3 regions of the Gordonia jinghuaiqii genome follow, and region 1 is predicted to be linked to each of the others. Evidence: predicted binding sites of a transcription regulator. Region 1 holds the regulator's gene; each other region holds the start of a gene.
The links. Region 1 encodes LexA, which represses DNA repair genes until DNA is damaged. Its sites were predicted from a motif close to CGAACANNTGTTCG; they were not measured.

Region 1 (5,848 bases):
GCCGAGAACGCCGGGTCGATCCGGTCGTCGGTGATGAGGACGTCGACGTCGTCGATGCCGGCGAAGGACAAGAGATCCTCGCGCTGCATCTTGGAACTGTCGGCCAGCACGACGACCTGCCGCGCGGCGGCGACCATGGCCGTCTTGACGGCCGCCTCCGCCGGATCCGGCGTGGACAATCCGTGGGCCTCGCTGAGCCCGTTGGTGCCGATGAACGCGGTGCTCACCCGCAGCCGGGTCACCGCGGCAACGGTGTCGGCGCCGACCGTGGCCTGGGTCAGACCCCGTACCCGGCCGCCGAGCGCGTGGAGACCGGTGCGGGGGCGACCCGCGAGGAGTCCGGCGATCGGCAGGCTGTTGGTGATGATCGTCAGGTCATGGTCGCGACCCGTCGGCTCGGCGGCCCGATAGGTGATCGTCGCCTCGGCGGCGCGGTAGGTGGTGGTGCCGGCATCGAACAGCACCGATCCGCCTTCGGGCGGGAGGAACCGGACCGCGGCACGGCCGATCGCCGCCTTCTGTTCGACCTGGCTGGACTCGCGCTCGTCGATGCCCAGCTCGCCGACCACGCGCATGACCTCGGCGCGCACCGCGCCGCCGTGCACTCGCTGGAGATGGCCGGTGCGCTCGAGCACGGCGAGATCGCGACGAACCGTCTCACTGGTGACGTCGAACTTCTCGGCGAGCGCGGCGACGGACGCGCGTCCGGCGACGCGCACCTCGTCCACGATTGCCTGCTGTCTCTCCTCGGCGTACACACCGGCTCCGATCTGCGTCTCCGTGCGTCCCCTTGTTGATCCGTGTGGGTTCGCATGTTGTAGTAACTGTGTTTACGCCTGTTTGTGTTGACAAGTCAAGCTCTTTTTGTAACGGTGGTCACATCGGCGCGAAGATGGAGTCGGATCTCACAGATCCGGACCTGCGCGGCAACGATCGAGAGGTATCGAGATGGCGAACACCGAGATGGTCCAGACGCTGACCGGGACGCCGGTCGTCGGCGGGCTGGCGTACGGGCCCGCGGTCTGGCCGGGTGCGCGACCCGACCATTCCGCTCAGACCCTCGGCACCGGCGTCGAGATCGCCGAGGATCGACGAGCCGACGAGGTCGCCCGGTTCGTGAACGCCGCGAGTGTGGTCGCGGGCAGGCTTCGCGAGCGTGCGTCGCAGAACACCGGGGCCGCCGGCGAGGTGCTCACGGCGACCGCCGGGCTCGCCGAGGACCGCGGGTGGATCGGAGCGGCCTCGGGTCTCATCGCCAAGGGTGCGACGGCGGAATCGGCCGCCGTCGCGGCGACCAAACAATTCGCCGAGGTGTTCACCAAGCTCGGCGGGCTGATGGCCGAGCGGGTCACCGACCTCAACGACGTCCGTGACCGGGTACTCGCCGAACTGCTGGGACTGCCCGAGCCGGGGGTACCCACGCCCGAGGTGCCGTCGGTCCTGCTCGCCGACGACCTCGCTCCCGCTGACACCGCGGGGCTCGATCCGTCGACGACGATCGCACTGGTCACCCGTCTCGGGGGGCCGACCAGCCACACCGCGATCATCGCGCGCCAGCTGGGTATCCCGTGCGTCGTGGCGGTGGCCGGACTCGCCGCGGTGGCCGCAGGCACCGACATCCTCGTCGACGGCAACACCGGGGAGATCGAGATCGCCCCGGATGTCGTCCGGGCGCGGGCACGGGTCACCGGACATCGGGATCACGCCGCGACCGTCGCACGCTGGACGGGCCCCGGTCGCACCGCCGACGGGGTCGCGGTCTCGGTGCTGGCGAATGTCGCCGACGGCGCATCGGCTCGGGCCGCCGCCGATCATCCCGTCGAGGGCGTCGGGCTCTTCCGTACCGAGTTGGCCTTCCTCGAGCGAGCCGACGAGCCGTCCGTGGACGAGCAGGCCCGTATCTACGGGGAGGTTCTCGGAGCCTTCGACGGCCGGAAGGTGGTGGTGCGGACGCTCGACGCGGGCTCGGACAAGCCGTTGCGGTTCGTGACCCAGCCGGAGGAGGCCAATCCGGCCCTCGGGGTGCGCGGAGACCGGATCGCGCTGGCGCATCCCGAGATCCGCGCACATCAGCTCGATGCGATCGCGCTGGCGGCCGAGCACACGACCACGAAACCATGGGTGATGGCGCCGATGATCGCCTCGCCCGCCGAGGCCGCGGCGTTCGCCGCGGAGGTCCGCGGGCGCGGCCTGGTGGCCGGGGTCATGGTCGAGGTGCCGGCTGCGGCCATCCTCGCACCGGCGATCCTGGCCGAGGTCGACTTCGTGTCCATCGGCACCAACGACCTGACGCAGTACACGATGGCGGCCGACCGGATGTCCGCCGATCTCGCGTCGTTGACCGACCCGTGGCAACCGGCCGTCCTACACCTGATCGCGATGGTCGCGCGGGCAGGGCGCGATCAGGGCAAACCGGTGGGAGTGTGTGGCGAGGCGGCCGCCGACCCGAACCTCGCGTGTGTGCTGGTGGGGCTGGGTGTCACGTCGCTGTCGAGTGCGCCGGCGGCGGCCGCGGCGGTCGGGGCGCGGCTCGGCCGGGTCACCTCCACGGAGTGCCGGGCGGCGGCCGACGCCGCCTTGGCCACCGCCGACCCGGCTGCGGCCCGGATGGCGGCAACCGCAGTGCTCGACGGTGCGAGCGACCGAACGGATGAGCCGTAGGTCAGATCCGCCGCATCACGGTGACGACCTTGCCGAGAATGACGGCGTCGTTGCCCGGGATCGGATCGAACAGTTCGTTGTGGGGCATCAGCCAGACGTTGCCCTTCTGGCGCTTGAACGTCTTGACCGTCGCCTCCCCGTCGATCATCGCGGCGACGATGTCGCCGTTGTCGGCCACGTTCTGCTGACGGACGACCACCCAGTCGCCGTCGCAGATGGCGGCGTCGATCATCGACTCACCGACGACGCGCAGCAGGAACAGTGACCCCTCGCCGACGAGTTCGCGGGGGAGCGGGAAGACGTCCTCCACTGCTTCCTCGGCCAGGATGGGACCGCCGGCGGCGATCCGTCCCAGGACGGGGACGAATGTGGGCACGGGCAGGTCACCCGCGGTCGGGGTGGCCGGTGACGGCGGCTCGCTCGGCGCGATGTTGACCGCACGCGGACGGTTGGCGTCGCGTTTGAGAAGACCCTTGCGTTCGAGCGTGCGGAGCTGATGGGCCACCGACGACGTCGAGTTCAGGCCGACCTCGTCGCCGATCTCCCGGATGCTCGGCGGGTACCCGCGCTCGCGCACCGACTTGCGGATCACCTCGAGCACGCCACGCTGCCGCGGGGTCAGAGAGGCCTCTGCGGCCACCACATCGACCGGGGCCGCGTGCTCGTCGGCGCCCCGCGCCCCTGTGCGCTTATCGCCGGTCTCGCTCATGTTCGGTTCCTCTCGTGGTCAGACCTGGTGGTCGGAACGTGCTGGTAGACGCCTTGGCCTGGAGCCGAGCCTAGCGGAGAAGAACCCGCACCTCAAACATTTGTTCGATGTGTCGCGAGACTTTGTCGGGATCTCATGCTACAAATTCGAACATCAGTGCATCGAACACCTGATCGATGTTCGATGGTCGACCGTACATCCGCAACCGACGTCCCGACTGGACACAACGGAGGGCACCATGCGTACCGCCACTCTCATCGATCCCACCCGTACCGAGCGCCCATACACCGACGGTGCACCCGGCGACGGCTCCTACACCGGTCCGGCCGGCCGCCTGCGCACCGACCGGACGCGCACCCCGGCGCTGCGTACCGATGGCCGCCGTCCGGCGGACAACCGCCCGGTACCGCGTTCGGCGCTGCAGGCCCCGCGCGTGGGCGGCACCGCGTGCTCGACGCCGGTGGGGACGCGCGGTCGCGGTCCCGTGATCGCCGAACGTGCCGTGATCGCCGAGCGTGCCGTGATCCGCAGGCGCCGTCGCACCGCGGTGGCGATCCTCGCCGGTGTCGGGCTGGCGCTGGCCGTGTGGGTCATCGGTGTCGTCGGTCAGAATTACGCCGCGTCGATGACCCCGACCGCGGTCAGTACCGAGGTCGTACATGTGCGGTCGGGCGAGTCCTTGAGCACCATCGCCTCGCGCGTCGCCCCGGATATGCCGCGCGAGGTCGTCGTCGACGACATCGTCGCGCTGAACGATCTCGGATCGAGCGCGTTGCGCGTCGGACAGCCGCTGCTCACCCCTCTGTACCGCTGAGGCCGGGCGGTATCCTCGATGTCACAGGGACCAGCCGACAATCGGCCGGGCGCGCGGTTGTGCTGCGTCAGAGCGTCCCGCGACCTGCGTGAGGATACGATGCGCTGCCCCTTCTGCAAGAACGACGACACCAAGGTCATCGACTCGCGTGTCGCTGATGAGGGGCAGGCCATCCGGCGGCGCCGCTCCTGTGTGGAGTGTGGCCGACGCTTCTCCACGGTCGAGAGCGCCGTGCTCGCGGTGGTCAAACGCAACGGAGTCACCGAACCCTTCAGTCGCGAGAAGGTGATGCGCGGGGTTCGTCGCGCATGTCAGGGCCGGCATGTCGCCGAGGATGCACTCGCCCAGCTGGCACAACAGGTCGAGGACACCGTCCGGGCCAGCGGCTCGGCCGAGATCCCCAGCAACGAGGTCGGTCTGGCCATTCTCGGTCCGCTGCGCGACCTCGACGAGGTGGCCTACCTGCGGTTCGCCTCGGTCTACCGCTCGTTCGATTCGGTCGAGGACTTCCAGCGCGAGATCGACGACCTGCGGGCCGCCTCGAAGCCTCCGTCGGATTCAGGTCCCCAGGCCGGCGAACGCGCCGTGTCAGCCGAGTCGGTCCAGACTTCGTAGGATCCGTTTCTCCGAGACCGGGAACGCGGTCTTCAGTCGCTGCGCGAACAGTCCCACCCGAAGTTCTTCGACCAGCCAGTGCGCCTCGTCGTTGACGACCCCGCGACGGTGCTCGGGCACCTGCTCGAGGCGCTGCGCCCAGCGTTCGACGACGCGGTCGATGACCGCAACGCCTGCCTGATCACGTGCCGCCGCCGCCGGCAGGGCCTCCAGGCGCGCTTGCGCCGCCTCGAGGTAGCGGGGCAGGTTCTCGAGGTGTCGGCGTGGAGTGGCGGCGACGAACCCGTCGAACACGAGGTGATCGAGCTGTTCGGCGACGTCGTCGGCCGCCAGTGAGCCGGCGTGACGATCGATCGCCGCCCGCACCGGCGCCACCCACTCGAACGCGTCGACGGCGAGAGCGAAGTACGCCGGTGCGGCCTCGCCGATCCCGGGGCGGATCCGATCGGTGAGTGCGGCGAACGCCTCGGGAGTGCGGACGGCGGTCAGCACGGCATCGTCGAGGCCGGACACCGCGTCGCGGATCGCCCGGCGCGTGCAGTCGGCCAGCAGCGTCTCGACATCGCGGTAGGGGCTCTGGCTCAACGCGAGTCGGGCGGTGGAGCCCAGCGAGCTCGCGATCCGCTTGTGCAGTGGCGGGATCGCGAGGTCGAGCAACGCGACGATGCCTCGCCGGAGCAGTCGATCGCGCGACTCGGAGGTCGCCGCCTGGAGTACGACCACTCCGCGTGTGCGGCCCGCCTCGTCGTTGATCGCGTCGAGCGTCGGATACCTGGTCAGGCGCTGGCCCGCGACGTCCACGGTGACCTGGTCGGGCAGGGTGCCGATGCCCTCGGGTGTCCAGGTCTTGTACAGGGTCCGCGTCACCGTCTTCGGCGCGGCCGCCCCGGTGGGTCGTTGCAGCTGTGCGAGCGAGTCGGCGCGTGCCACGATGCGGCCGGCGTCGTCGACGACCGCGAAATGCATGCGCAGATGTGCAGGAATCCGGCTGGTGTCGAAATCGGTTGCGGCGACGGTCATGCCGGTGATGGACGACAGCTCGCGGGCGA
Region 2 (5,848 bases), 1.1 Mb from region 1:
CGGCGACTCCAAGATGGCCAACCTCATGTTCGGCAAGGAATTGGCTGCGCGGCTGACCGAGACCGGATCGTCGAAGAAGTCGTTGATCGCCCATCCGGGTTATGCCGCAACGGAATTGCAGGGGCGTAGCGAGAACTTCACCGACTTCGTGGCGAAGCTGGGCAACAAGCTGCCGATCGCGCAGTCCGCGGCCGGCGGTGCACTCCCGCAGATCTACGCCGCGACGATGCCGGATGTGGAGTCGGGAACGTACTTCGGGCCCACGGAGTTCTTCGGACTGCGCGGCGCCCCCGGACGCAACAGCTACCGGAAGTCGGCCGACGACACCGCATTCCGCGCAGCGCTCTGGGCCGAATCCGAACGCCTCACCGCGGAGAAGTTCGACGTCACGACCGCAGGCTGAATCGGCGTGCTCACCGGCTGACCCGTCCCGGTGGGGCGGGTCAGTCCGTCACTGGACGCTGAAGTTGATGCTGTTCGACGCGCCGGAGATGGTGTCGGTGACGCGGATGGTGAAATCGCCGCCGCCCTTGAAGAAGTAGGACTTCACCGCGGTGCAGTCCCGGGTCTTGAACAGCGACGCCGCCTTGGGCACCTTGGGTCCGGACAGGCGGACCTCCATACGGCATTCGTTGCCGTCGACGATGGGGCCGGAGTTGATGATCGAGTTCCAGCGCACCCCGAGACGCGAGTTCTTCGGGTAGGTGCCGGGCGTGATGGCCGCGGTCTTGTTGGGCGTGTAGACCCAGACGTTGATGGACTTCACGCCGTTCGGTGCACCCGGCCGGCCGAGCTTGCCGTAGTGGGTCACCTTGTCGCCGGACGATCCCAGAGCGGCGCTGCCGGAGTCGAGACTTCCGCTGGCGCTGCCGAACAGGTCCCCCAGCGGGTCGGCGGTGGCCGGGGCCACGGGCAGAGCCAGGGCGGTGGCGGCGAGCAGGGTGGCGGCGATACGGGTGCGCTTCATCAAACTCTCTCGGTCATCGCGGTCTTATAACGAATTGATTAAAGCATGGAGACGGGGTGGTGCCGAGGGTCACCTCACCACAGTCGGGTACGCGTCGCAACGCGTGTGATGTGGCCTAGGTCACGGGAGCGCGTCGACGACGCATCGCGACCTGCGTCGACGAGCCGAGGGCCCGTCGGCGCCGATGTGAGTGCCCGTTAGGTTGCGCGTAGAGTTTCGCGGGTTCACGACCCTGACGCGAAGGAGCTCGGCGATGGCCGCCACCGACACGGTCTCGCCCGCCGACCGCCAATCCGTCTGGCTCACTCTGCGTTCCTCGAGTCGGCTGCGCACCGAGGTGTTGGCCGGTCTGGTCGTCGCGCTGGCGCTGATCCCCGAGGCGATCTCGTTCTCGATCATCGCCGGCGTCGACCCGCGTGTCGGTCTCTTCGCGTCGTTCACCATGGCGGTGACCATTGCGATCGTCGGCGGCCGGCCGGCGATGATCTCCGCGGCCACGGGAGCCGTGGCGCTGGTCATCGCGCCGTTGGTGGCCAGCCACGGGCTCGACCACCTGATCGCGGCGGTGCTGCTGGGCGGCGTCTTCCAGATCGTCCTCGGCGCGCTCGGCATCGCACGCCTGATGCGCTTCATCCCGCGCAGCGTGATGGTCGGCTTCGTCAACGCGCTGGCCATCCTCATCTTCGCCGCCCAGCTGCCGCACCTACTCGGTGTGCCGTGGCTGGTGTATCCGATGGTGGCCGTCGGCATCGCGATCATCGTCGGGCTGCCGAAACTGACGACGGTGGTACCCGCGCCACTGGTGGCCATCGTGCTGCTGACCGCGATCACCGTCGTCGCGAGCCTGTCGGTGCCCGACGTCGGGGATGAGGGCGAGCTGCCCGACAGCCTGCCGACCCTGTTGTTCCCCGATGTCCCGCTGACATGGGACACCCTGCGCGTCATCGCTCCCTACGCGCTGGCCATCGCGATCGTCGGACTGCTCGAATCGCTGATGACCGCCAAACTCGTCGACGACATCACCGACACCCACTCCGACAAGTCCCGCGAGGCCGTCGGCCAGGGCGTTGCCAACATCGTCACCGGATTCTTCGGCGGCATGGGCGGTTGCGCGATGATCGGCCAGACGATGATCAACGTCAAGGAATCCCGTGCACGCACCCGGATCTCGACGTTCCTCGCTGGACTGTTCCTGCTGATTCTGTGTGTGGGACTGGGGGACATCGTCGCGCTCATCCCGATGGCCGCGCTGGTGGCGGTGATGATCATGGTGTCGGTCGGCACGTTCGACTGGCACAGCATCAACCCGAAGACGTTGCGCCGCATGCCCAAATCAGAAACCGCGGTGATGCTGGCGACGGTGGCGGTCACGGTCGCGACATCGAATCTGGCGTACGGCGTCATCGTCGGTGTGCTGACGGCGATGGTGTTGTTCGCCCGACGCGTCGCGCACCTGACCGAAGTGGTCGAGGTGAAGAGTCCCGACGCCGACACCCGGGTCTACAAGGTGACGGGCGAGCTGTTCTTCGCGTCGAGCAACGACCTCATCTACCAATTCGACTACGCCGGCGACCCGGACAACGTCGTCATCGATCTGAGCGAGGCGCACGTGTGGGATGCGTCGACGGTCGCGACGCTCGACGCGGTGACCACGAAGTACCAGGCCAAGGGTAAGAAGGTCACCGTCGTCGGGCTCGACGATTCCAGTGCCGACCGGTATGGCCGCCTGAGTGGGCATCTGGGTGGGGGGTAGCCCGGGGTTTCGCTCATCCATTCCGTTCCCGCTCACTCTTGAACGGTGAGCGGAAACGGAACTTGTGAGCGCGAAATTCGCGGACTATCGAATGGGTGTTCGATGACGGTGTAGGCTCGGCCCATGTCCATCGGCATCCAGGGCTCGTTGTTCGCCGAACAGTCGGTTGAGCCGACGCTAGGTGACCTGAGGTCCTCGACGACGCGCCGACCGCTCACCGACGGCGCGTGGGTGGACCTGTGCCCCGGCTGGGTCAACGGGCCCGACGAACTCTTCGACCGGCTCCGCGAGAACGTCCCGTGGCGAGCAGAACGCCGCCAGATGTACGACCGGGTCGTCGAGGTGCCGCGGCTGGTCTCCATCTATCAGGCACACCAACGCTTTCCCGACGAACTGATCACCGGCATGCGCGCGGAGTTGAGCGATCACTACCGCGAGGAGCTGCCCGACGGTTTCGCGACCGCCGGAATCAGTCTCTACCGCGACGGCAACGACTCGGTCGCCTGGCACGGCGACCGCATCGGCCGGGCGTCGACACACGACACGATGGTCGCGATCGTCTCCCTCGGCGCCCCACGGCCATTGATGCTGCGGCCGCGGGGCGGTGGCCGATCACTGAAGTTCACCCTCTCCTCCGGCGACCTGCTCGTCATGGGCGGCAGCTGCCAACGCACCTGGGAGCATGCCGTTCCAAAGGTGCGTGGCGTCGGAGCGCGGATCAGCATCCAGCTGCGGCCGCCCGGGGTGTGGTGACCCACGGGATTTCGTAGCGATCATGCGCGCTATGAGCACTGTTCTGATCCGGGACATCGCTGACAGGTGATGTCTCGGGACATCGCTGACACCTGAGCAGGGCGTGGCCAGCATGGTTCATGGCCCAGAAGGTGACGGTGATGGACGTTCGTGCAGCTACGGCGTTGGCGGGTGGAATCGAGAACGTGGCCGAGTTCTGTCGGGAGCAGAACATCAGCCGGCAGACGTTCTACAAGTGGCGGCGCCGCTTCGTCGCTGATGGGCTGGCCGGGCTCGAACCACGGTCGCGCCGACCGCACACAGAGCCGGGGCGTGTGGGTGGCGACGTCGAGGCGCTGGTGATCGCCACGCGGACGCGTTTGCAGTCCGCGGGCCTGGATCACGGGCCGCAGTCGATTGTGTGGACGTTGCAGCGTGAGGGTGCCGATTCGGTGCCCTCACGCTCAACCGTATGGCGAATTCTGCACCGGCACGGGCTAATTGTTGCCGAGCCGGCCAAACGGCCGAAGTCGTCGATGCGGCGGTTCTGCTACGAGCGCCCCAACGAGTTGTGGCAGTCGGACTGGACCGAGTGGCACCTCAGCGACGGCACCTCGGTAGCGATCGCGGGCACAATCGATGACCACTCCCGGTATCTGTGCGCGCTGGCCCCCGACACCGGTGACGCCACCACCACACTGGTGTGGCAGGTGATGCTCGCCGGCATCACCGAATGTGGTGTTCCGTCGATGTCGTTGACTGACAACGGATTTGTGTACACCGGTAAGCATCGTGGATTCGAAACACCGCTGGAGAAGAATCTGCGTGCGCTGGGTACCCGGACCATCAACTCCCGCCCGTATCACCCACAGACCTGCGGCAAGATCGAGCGGTTCTGGCACACTCAAACGCTGGCTGAACACCCAACCGGCACCGGCGACCGTCGGCGACCTCAACGAGATGCTCGACCGATTCCGCGGCTATTACAACCACAGTCGACCCCATCGTGCGCTACGTGGTGCGACTCCGGCCGAGGCGTTCCATGCCACCGAACACGCCCGGCCGGTCGACCGGCCGTTACCAGCACCAGTGTTCACCACCCGCCAACAGGTCAACCCCAAGCAAGGCAAAATCACTGTGGGCCCCTACTTCGTCCAGGTCGGCAACCGGTGGGGTGGACACACCCTCGACGCCATCTGCGACGACAACCACATCGTCATCTTCAGCGGCACCACCATTGTGCGTGAGTTCGACGCCGACCCCACTCGCCGCTACCAAGGCCAGCGTCGAACCCCCGGCACCCATGGCAAACGACAACCACTTCCGGCAGCATGACTGTCAGCGATGTCCCGAGACAAAAGTGTCAGCGATGACCCGAGACACCACAGCGCGCTATGAGCACATTATTGCTACGAAATCCTCAGCACCGGCGTGATCGGCAACCGCAGTGCGCCGGGGGCATGAGCGGGAACCGTCGGATGGGCCGGCTCCACCGGGCGGACCGGACGGTACGACGCCCCGAGTTCGGGCCGCGGGTCGGCCTCACCGGCGTTCGGCCACATCGCCAGTGCCCGTTCGGCCTGCGCGGTGATCGTCAGTGACGGGTTCACGCCCAGGTTGGCCGAGACCGTCGAACCGTCGACGACGTGCAGCCCCGGGTGGTTGAACACGCGGTGATACGGGTCGACGACCCCGTCGTCGGCGGAGCGGCCGATCGAGCAACCGCCCAGGAAGTGGGCGGTCATCGGGATGTTCAGCAGATCGACGATCGAACCGCCTGCGTCGCCGTCGATCTCGCGGGCCATCTTGCGCACCGCGTCGTGACCGACCGGAATCCACGTCGGCGGCGGGTCGCCCGCACCCTGCTTGCTGCGCAGCATCGGGCCGAAACGGCCTCGGCGTGAGAACAACTCGAGTGAGTTGTCGTCGGTCTGCATGACCAGCGCGATGATCGTCCGCTCGGACCAGCGTCGAACCGACAGGCTGCGCAGGGTGACCAGCGGATGCCGCACCATCTCGAGCAGGGCTCGCAGGGGACGCGGAATCCGGCCGTCGCCGTCGACGAGGAGTGCCTGCAGCAACCCGATGAGGTTGCTGCCCTTGCCGTATCGCACCGGCTCGATGTGGGTGTGCGCATCGGGATGGAACGACGAGGTGATCGCCACGCCCTGGGTGTAGTCGGTCTCGAGATCGCGGGCGGTGGCGGCCAGCACGGCCTCAGAGTTGGTGCGGACCACCTTGCCCAGGCGCGACGACAGCCCGGGCAGGCGGCCGCTGCGCTGCATGTCCAGCAGCAGCTTGTTGGTGCCGTAGGTGCCGGCGGCGAACACCACGTGATCGGCGGTGAACGACCGGCGCCCGCGACGCGACCAGCGTCGGCCGGTGCGATGGGCGCC
Region 3 (5,848 bases), 2.3 Mb from region 1:
AGAAGGTGCCACCTGATCAGTCGCGAAACTCAACCTAGCACGAATCAGCGCACCACCGTCGTCGATGCAAAACCGTTCACCTTCTTGGACGAATCCCCTCGTGAGACCGCCCGAACGGGCACCGGACCGCCCAGCGCCCGGTAATCCCAGCCGGCGTCGCGCCACATGTGGGGGTCGAGACAGCGCCGGCCGTCGACGATCCGCTTGCCGCGAACCACCTCGTCGAGTTCATCCGGAGCCATGTGGACGAACTCCGCCCACTCGGTGGCGATGACCACCACATCGGCGCGGTCGCAGGCCTCCCGGGCTGACGTGGCGTATCCGAGGCTGGGCTGCACTCGACGCGAGTTGTCCATGGCCTTGGGGTCGAACACGGTGACCGACGCGCCTTCGAGTGCCAGTCGACTCGCGACGGTGAGCGCGGGCGAGTCCCGGACGTCGTCGCTCTCGGGTTTGAATGCGGCGCCGAGTACCGCGATGTTGCGCCCGAGGACGTCCCCGCCGAGTGCCTCGTAGACGAGTTCCACGGCGGCGGACCGTCGGCGCATGTTGATGGCGTCGACCTCGCGGAGGAATCCGACAGCGCGTGGCGCGCCCATGTCGTCGGCACGAGCTGTGAGTGCGCGAATGTCCTTGGGCAGGCATCCGCCACCGAAGCCGAGCCCGGCGTTGAGAAATCGACGGCCGATGCGCGGGTCGTAGCCGATGGCGTCGGCGAGGGTGTTGATGTCGCCGCCGGCGATCTCGCACAGCTCGCTGATCGCGTTGATGAACGAGATCTTGGTCGCCAGAAACGCGTTGGCCGAGACCTTGACGAGCTCGGCTGTCGCCCAATCGGTCTCGATCAGCGGCACGCCGGTCTCGAGGATCTCGCGGTAGATCTCGCGAACGGTCTCGCCGGCCGACGATTCTTCCTGCGGGTCCTGCGAACCGTCGTCGAGCAGTCCGGTACCGAGGACGAGGCGGTCGGGTTCGAGCGTGTCCTCGACGGCGAAGCCCTCTCGCAGGAACTCCGGGCTCCAGGACAGTTCGACGTCGGCGCCGGGCTGGGCGAGCACCGAGATACGTTGCGCGAGTTCGGCACAGGTTCCGACGGGAACGGTGGATTTGCCGATGATCAGGTGCCGTCCGCGCAGGGTGGGGACGAGCGCGTCGACGGCGGCGTAGACGTGTGACAGGTCGGCGCGGTGCCCGCGCACTTCTTGCGGGGTTCCGACGCCGAGGAAGTGGACCGAGGCGTGGTCGGCTGCGGCCGGCTGGTCGGTGGTGAATCGAAGACGCCCGGCGTCGATGTTGCGGCGGAGGATGTCGGCGAGCCCGGGCTCGAAGAACGGCACCTCACCGGCCTGGAGGCGTTCGACCTTGTGTGCGTCGACGTCGATGCCGACGACGTCGTGCCCGAGCTCGGCCATGCAGGCCGCGTGGGTGGCACCGAGGTAGCCGCATCCGATCACCGTGAGCTTCATGATGCAACGCTCACCCGCGGTTGCGGCCGGCAACCGTATGCACTGTTGCGTACGGTGATCGGTCGGGTGAACTCCGGGAGGAGCGCCTTTTAGTCTTTGACGAAGTTCAGGTACGCCTTCGACGGGGTGGGCCCGCGTTGTCCCTGGTATTTCGATCCGACCGCCGCGCTGCCGTAGGGCTGCTCGGCGGGGCTGCTGAGCCGGATGAGGCACAGCTGCCCGATCTTCATACCCGGCCACAGGGTGATCGGGAGATTGGCCACGTTGGAGAGTTCCAGGGTGATGTGGCCGGAGAAGCCGGGATCGATGAAGCCCGCGGTGGAGTGGGTGAGCAGCCCGAGCCGGCCGAGGGAGGACTTGCCTTCGAGGCGTCCGGCCAGGTCGTCGGGTAGGGAGCAGACCTCCAGGGTGGACCCGAGCACGAATTCTCCCGGGTGCAGCACAAACGGCTCACCGTCGGCCGGTTCGACCAGCGAGGTGAGTTCGTCTTGTCGTTGGGCCGGGTCGATGTGGGTGTATCGGGTGTTGTTGAACACCCGGAACATTCTGTCGAGCCGGACGTCGACGCTGGAGGGTTGGACGAGGGCGGGATCGAACGGATCGATGGCGAGGCGCCCGTCCGCGATCTCGGCGCGGATGTCGCGGTCGGATAGCAGCACGTGTCGAGGTTATCGAATGGTCAGGGCGGGTCTGCGCCCGTGTCGCCCGACGGGGGCGTCCCGGCACGGTGCGCGCCCGCCGACCTGCGTCGGTGGACGTCGGTGCGCATCCTGTCGAGGACCTCGTCGGTGCGATGCGCGTGATTGACGCGCGGGGTCGACGACGGATGCGACTTCGGTGGGTGCCAGACCGCACGACCTGCGTCGACGCCGTGGGTCTCGATGGAGGTGGCCCACTGATCGTCGCCTCGACCGACCGCGCGGTTGTGGGTTCCGCAGGCGGTGGCGAGGTTGTCGATGTCGGTGGGTCCGAGGTCGGCGAACCATTCTTCGTCGTGGTGGATTTCGCAGTCGAAGGACGGCCGCGTGCAGCCGGGGTGGGTGCAGCCGCCGTCGCGGGCGAATGCGGCGAGGCGTTGCGCGCGGGAGGCCAACCGCTGGTCGCGGCCGAGGTAGAGGACTTCGCTGGTGTGGTCGCGGAACACCGCGAGGTGCTGCTGCGATTCTGCGGCGAGCTCGACGGCGTCTTTGATCGGCAGCAGTGTGCCGGTCGCGGTGCGAGCAGGATCGCCGGCGCGATCGCGAAGCGACGACTCGGAGATCGTGATGATGAGGTGCGGCGGCAGCCCGTGGTGAGAGGCGCCGAGCGCTCCACCGTCGAGAATCGTGCGCAGCAGTGCCGCGAAGGCGTCGTGGTTGCGCTGCTCGTCGGACCTGTGGTCGCGGTCGGCGGCTGCGGCCAGTGCATTCGGGTCGGCTGTCGATGGATCGCCTGTCGGGGACGCGTCGTCGTCGGGGTTGTTCATGCCCTTGGCCGCCCACACCGCGAGTACGACGTCGAGCATGGCGCGCGTCTTGGGGTCGAGGGTGGCCGTCAGCTTCGACATCATCTGCGCGTCTTGGGGTCCGAGGCGCATCCCGCGGACGCGGGCGCGGTCCCGGTCGTCGGTGATGCTGCCGTCGGGGTCGAGGTGGGCGAGGATGCGTTCACCGAGCTGTCGAAGCGAGCGCGGGTCGTATTCGCGTGCGTAGTGCGCGAGTGCGGCCTCGGCGGCTTCTTTCTCGGTTGCGTCGACCGCGGCCGGGATCTTGTTCATCACGTCGATGATCACGTCTACGTGCGACGACGAGATGTCGCCGTCGGCAACGGCATTCGCGGTCTCCGGGAACTTCGGCTCGAGGCGGCTGCCCTGCATGTCGGCCCACTTGCCGAGAACTCTCACCTGCCTCAGGCGGCGTGTGGTCTCGCCACTCAGCCGCAGGACCGTGGTCATGAAATTGTTGATCGATTTGCAGCCGGCCTTGCGGAAGGCCCCACGCTCTTCGACGTCGACGATGTGACGCACGGACAACGAGAGCATCCGCCGCGTGGCGCGTTCGTGCTCGTAGGCAACCTTCAGCAGCTCGGCATCGGTGCATCGAGTCGACGCCGTCTGGCTGATCTCATCGATCAGCGCATGGAGACGGTCGTACTGCTCGACCAGCTCTGGTTGTGGTGCGAATGGCTCCTCGAAAGCCATGATCAATCCCCCATCATCATGGCTTTACTCGAAACTATGTTCGATGCTACGCGCGTTCCTGCCGGTGCGCAACCCCTATCGGACAGAGAATCCTCTTCTGCCGCAGCAGGATTGCACTGTTGCAGCTCCCGAGTCTAGTAGCTTCCCCCGACACAAACCGCGTCATCTCCCGACGCATGGGCCACAGCTGTGGACAGATTTGCTACGCTGTCGTTCGCGAGTCCAGCACTCGCACGCCGATGTAGTTCAATGGCAGAACATCAGCTTCCCAAGCTGAATACGCGGGTTCGATTCCCGTCATCGGCTCCACCATCACCGCGGATACGTCTCACGCGCGGCCTGGGCCGATGCGTGGCCGCCTTCGCCCGACCGCCGTCCCGCCCCCTGAACCCCGGATACAGGGACATCACGATCGGCCGCATCGCCCGGTGCCATCTGTCACAGTGAATGAAGAGCACCAGAACTCAATCGAGCGGACACCTCATGGCATCGTCCGACACTGCACTCGCGTCACTCCGCGAGGTCGATCCCCAAGAGGACATCGATCGTCTCCTGCAGGATCTGAAGACTTCGACCGACGGCTTGTCCGGCCGCGAGGCCGACCGCCGCCGCGTCGTCTTCGGCCCCAACGAGATCGTGCGACGACACGGCAGTCAGTGGGCGAAGCAGATCCTGGTCCAACTGACACACCCGCTGGCCCTGCTGTTGTGGCTGGCGGCGGTGCTCGCGTGGGTCGGCGACTCCCGGCCGCTCGGTATCGCCATCGTCGTGGTCATCCTGATCAACGCGGCATTCGCCTTCTTCCAGGAGCGACACGCCGAGCGGGCGGTCGAGGCCCTCTCGGACATCATGCCGCCCACCGCACGGGTCGTCCGAGAAGCCCCTGAAGACACGATCGCGGCGATCGATCTCGTTCCCGGCGACGTCATCCACCTCGGTGAGGGCGATCGGGTGTCCGCCGATGCGCGCTTGATCGCCGGTGCGGTCGAGGTGGACCTGTCCGCCCTGACCGGCGAGTCGGCGCCGGTGCACGTGCAGAGCGACTCGGATGCGCGATCCGGCCCCATCCTCGAGGCCACCGACATCGTGTTCAGCGGCACCAACGTCGTCGGCGGCGACGGTCGGGCGGTGGTCTTCGCAACCGGGATGCAGACCCAGCTCGGACACATCGCGGCCCTCTCGCAGACGGGCGTGCGGGACGAGAGTCCTCTCGAGCAGAAGGTGAAGCGGGTCGCCTGGTTCATCGCGGCGGTCGCGGTCGGACTCGGCCTCGCGTTCATCCCGCTCGGGACCCTGCTGGCGGGGCTCTCCCTGCAGGACGCGGTGAACTTCGCCATCGGCCTGCTCGTCGCCAACGTCCCCGAGGGCCTGCTGCCGACCATCACCCTCGCCCTCGCGGTGGGCGTGCGGGTACTCGCCCGCAAAGGGGCCCTGGTCAAACGCATATCCGCGGTCGAGACCCTGGGGTCGACCTCGGTGATCTGCACCGACAAGACCGGGACCCTCACGCAGAACTCGATGCAGGCGATGCGGATCTGGGCGTCCGACGGGGTCGTCGACGACGTCCGAGCGGGATACACGCCGACCGAGGGGATGCGGCGCCTGGCCCGGTCCGTCGTCGACTGCTGCACGGCCAGAATCGAAGTCGACGACGACGGCCAGACCCGTGAGTACGGTGATCCCACCGAGATCGCCCTGTTGCGCGGGGTCGCCGCGGCGAGGACAGGCGATGCGGTCGATCCGAAACCGGACCGGGTCTTTCCCTTCGACTCAGAACTCCGACGGATGTCCACGGTCGTCTTCGATCCCGACGGCGCCAGGATCAACGTCAAGGGCGCACCCGAGGACATCCTCGGCCGGTGTACGACGATCGCCGGAAGACCCTCGGACCGAGTCGATCTCGACGAGCTGCGCAACCTGGTGTCGGGATGGGCCGCCGACGGCCTACGCCTGATCGCCGTGGCCTCTCGCGACGTCGACACCGACACCGGACGCACCATCGACCGCGGGAGCGCCGAACAGGACCTGACGCTGCTCGGTGTCCTCGCGCTGCTCGACCCGCCGCGTGAGGGGGTGGCCGACGCCGTCGCGACGTGCCACCGGGCCGGCATCCGGGTGGTCATGGTGACCGGCGATCACGCGCTGACCGCGCAGGGCATCGCCCGCAGCGTCGGCATCGGCTCCGAACTCGGCCTGCAGGTGA

Region 2: H1R19_RS05580 (alpha-ketoglutarate-dependent dioxygenase AlkB) is a predicted target of LexA. The motif match lies at 2,809-2,822, and genes of this name have one in related genera.
Region 3: H1R19_RS20735 (HNH endonuclease signature motif containing protein) is a predicted target of LexA. The motif match lies at 3,675-3,688, and genes of this name have one in related genera.

Annotation. Positions count from the first base shown of each region.
Region 1 is NZ_CP059491.1:2,393,511-2,399,358, forward strand. Features, by position in the region: gene H1R19_RS10650 (DeoR/GlpR family DNA-binding transcription regulator) at 1-758, opposite strand, end outside; gene H1R19_RS10655 (putative PEP-binding protein) at 964-2,661, shown strand; gene lexA (transcriptional repressor LexA) at 2,663-3,370, opposite strand; gene H1R19_RS10665 (LysM peptidoglycan-binding domain-containing protein) at 3,609-4,184, shown strand; gene nrdR (transcriptional regulator NrdR) at 4,284-4,799, shown strand; gene hrpA (ATP-dependent RNA helicase HrpA) at 4,773-5,848, opposite strand, start outside.
Region 2 is NZ_CP059491.1:1,266,525-1,272,372, forward strand. Features, by position in the region: gene H1R19_RS05565 (oxidoreductase) at 1-403, shown strand, start outside; gene H1R19_RS05570 (hypothetical protein) at 452-967, opposite strand; gene H1R19_RS05575 (SulP family inorganic anion transporter) at 1,221-2,720, shown strand; gene H1R19_RS05580 (alpha-ketoglutarate-dependent dioxygenase AlkB) at 2,844-3,473, shown strand; partial or broken gene H1R19_RS23165 (helix-turn-helix domain-containing protein) at 3,614-4,261, shown strand; gene H1R19_RS23170 (transposase) at 4,278-4,787, shown strand; gene H1R19_RS05590 (GMC oxidoreductase) at 4,862-5,848, opposite strand, start outside.
Region 3 is NZ_CP059491.1:4,657,178-4,663,025, forward strand. Features, by position in the region: gene H1R19_RS20725 (UDP-glucose dehydrogenase family protein) at 45-1,466, opposite strand; gene dcd (dCTP deaminase) at 1,556-2,125, opposite strand; gene H1R19_RS20735 (HNH endonuclease signature motif containing protein) at 2,146-3,645, opposite strand; tRNA gene H1R19_RS20740 (tRNA-Gly) at 3,881-3,954, shown strand; gene H1R19_RS20745 (cation-translocating P-type ATPase) at 4,129-5,848, shown strand, end outside.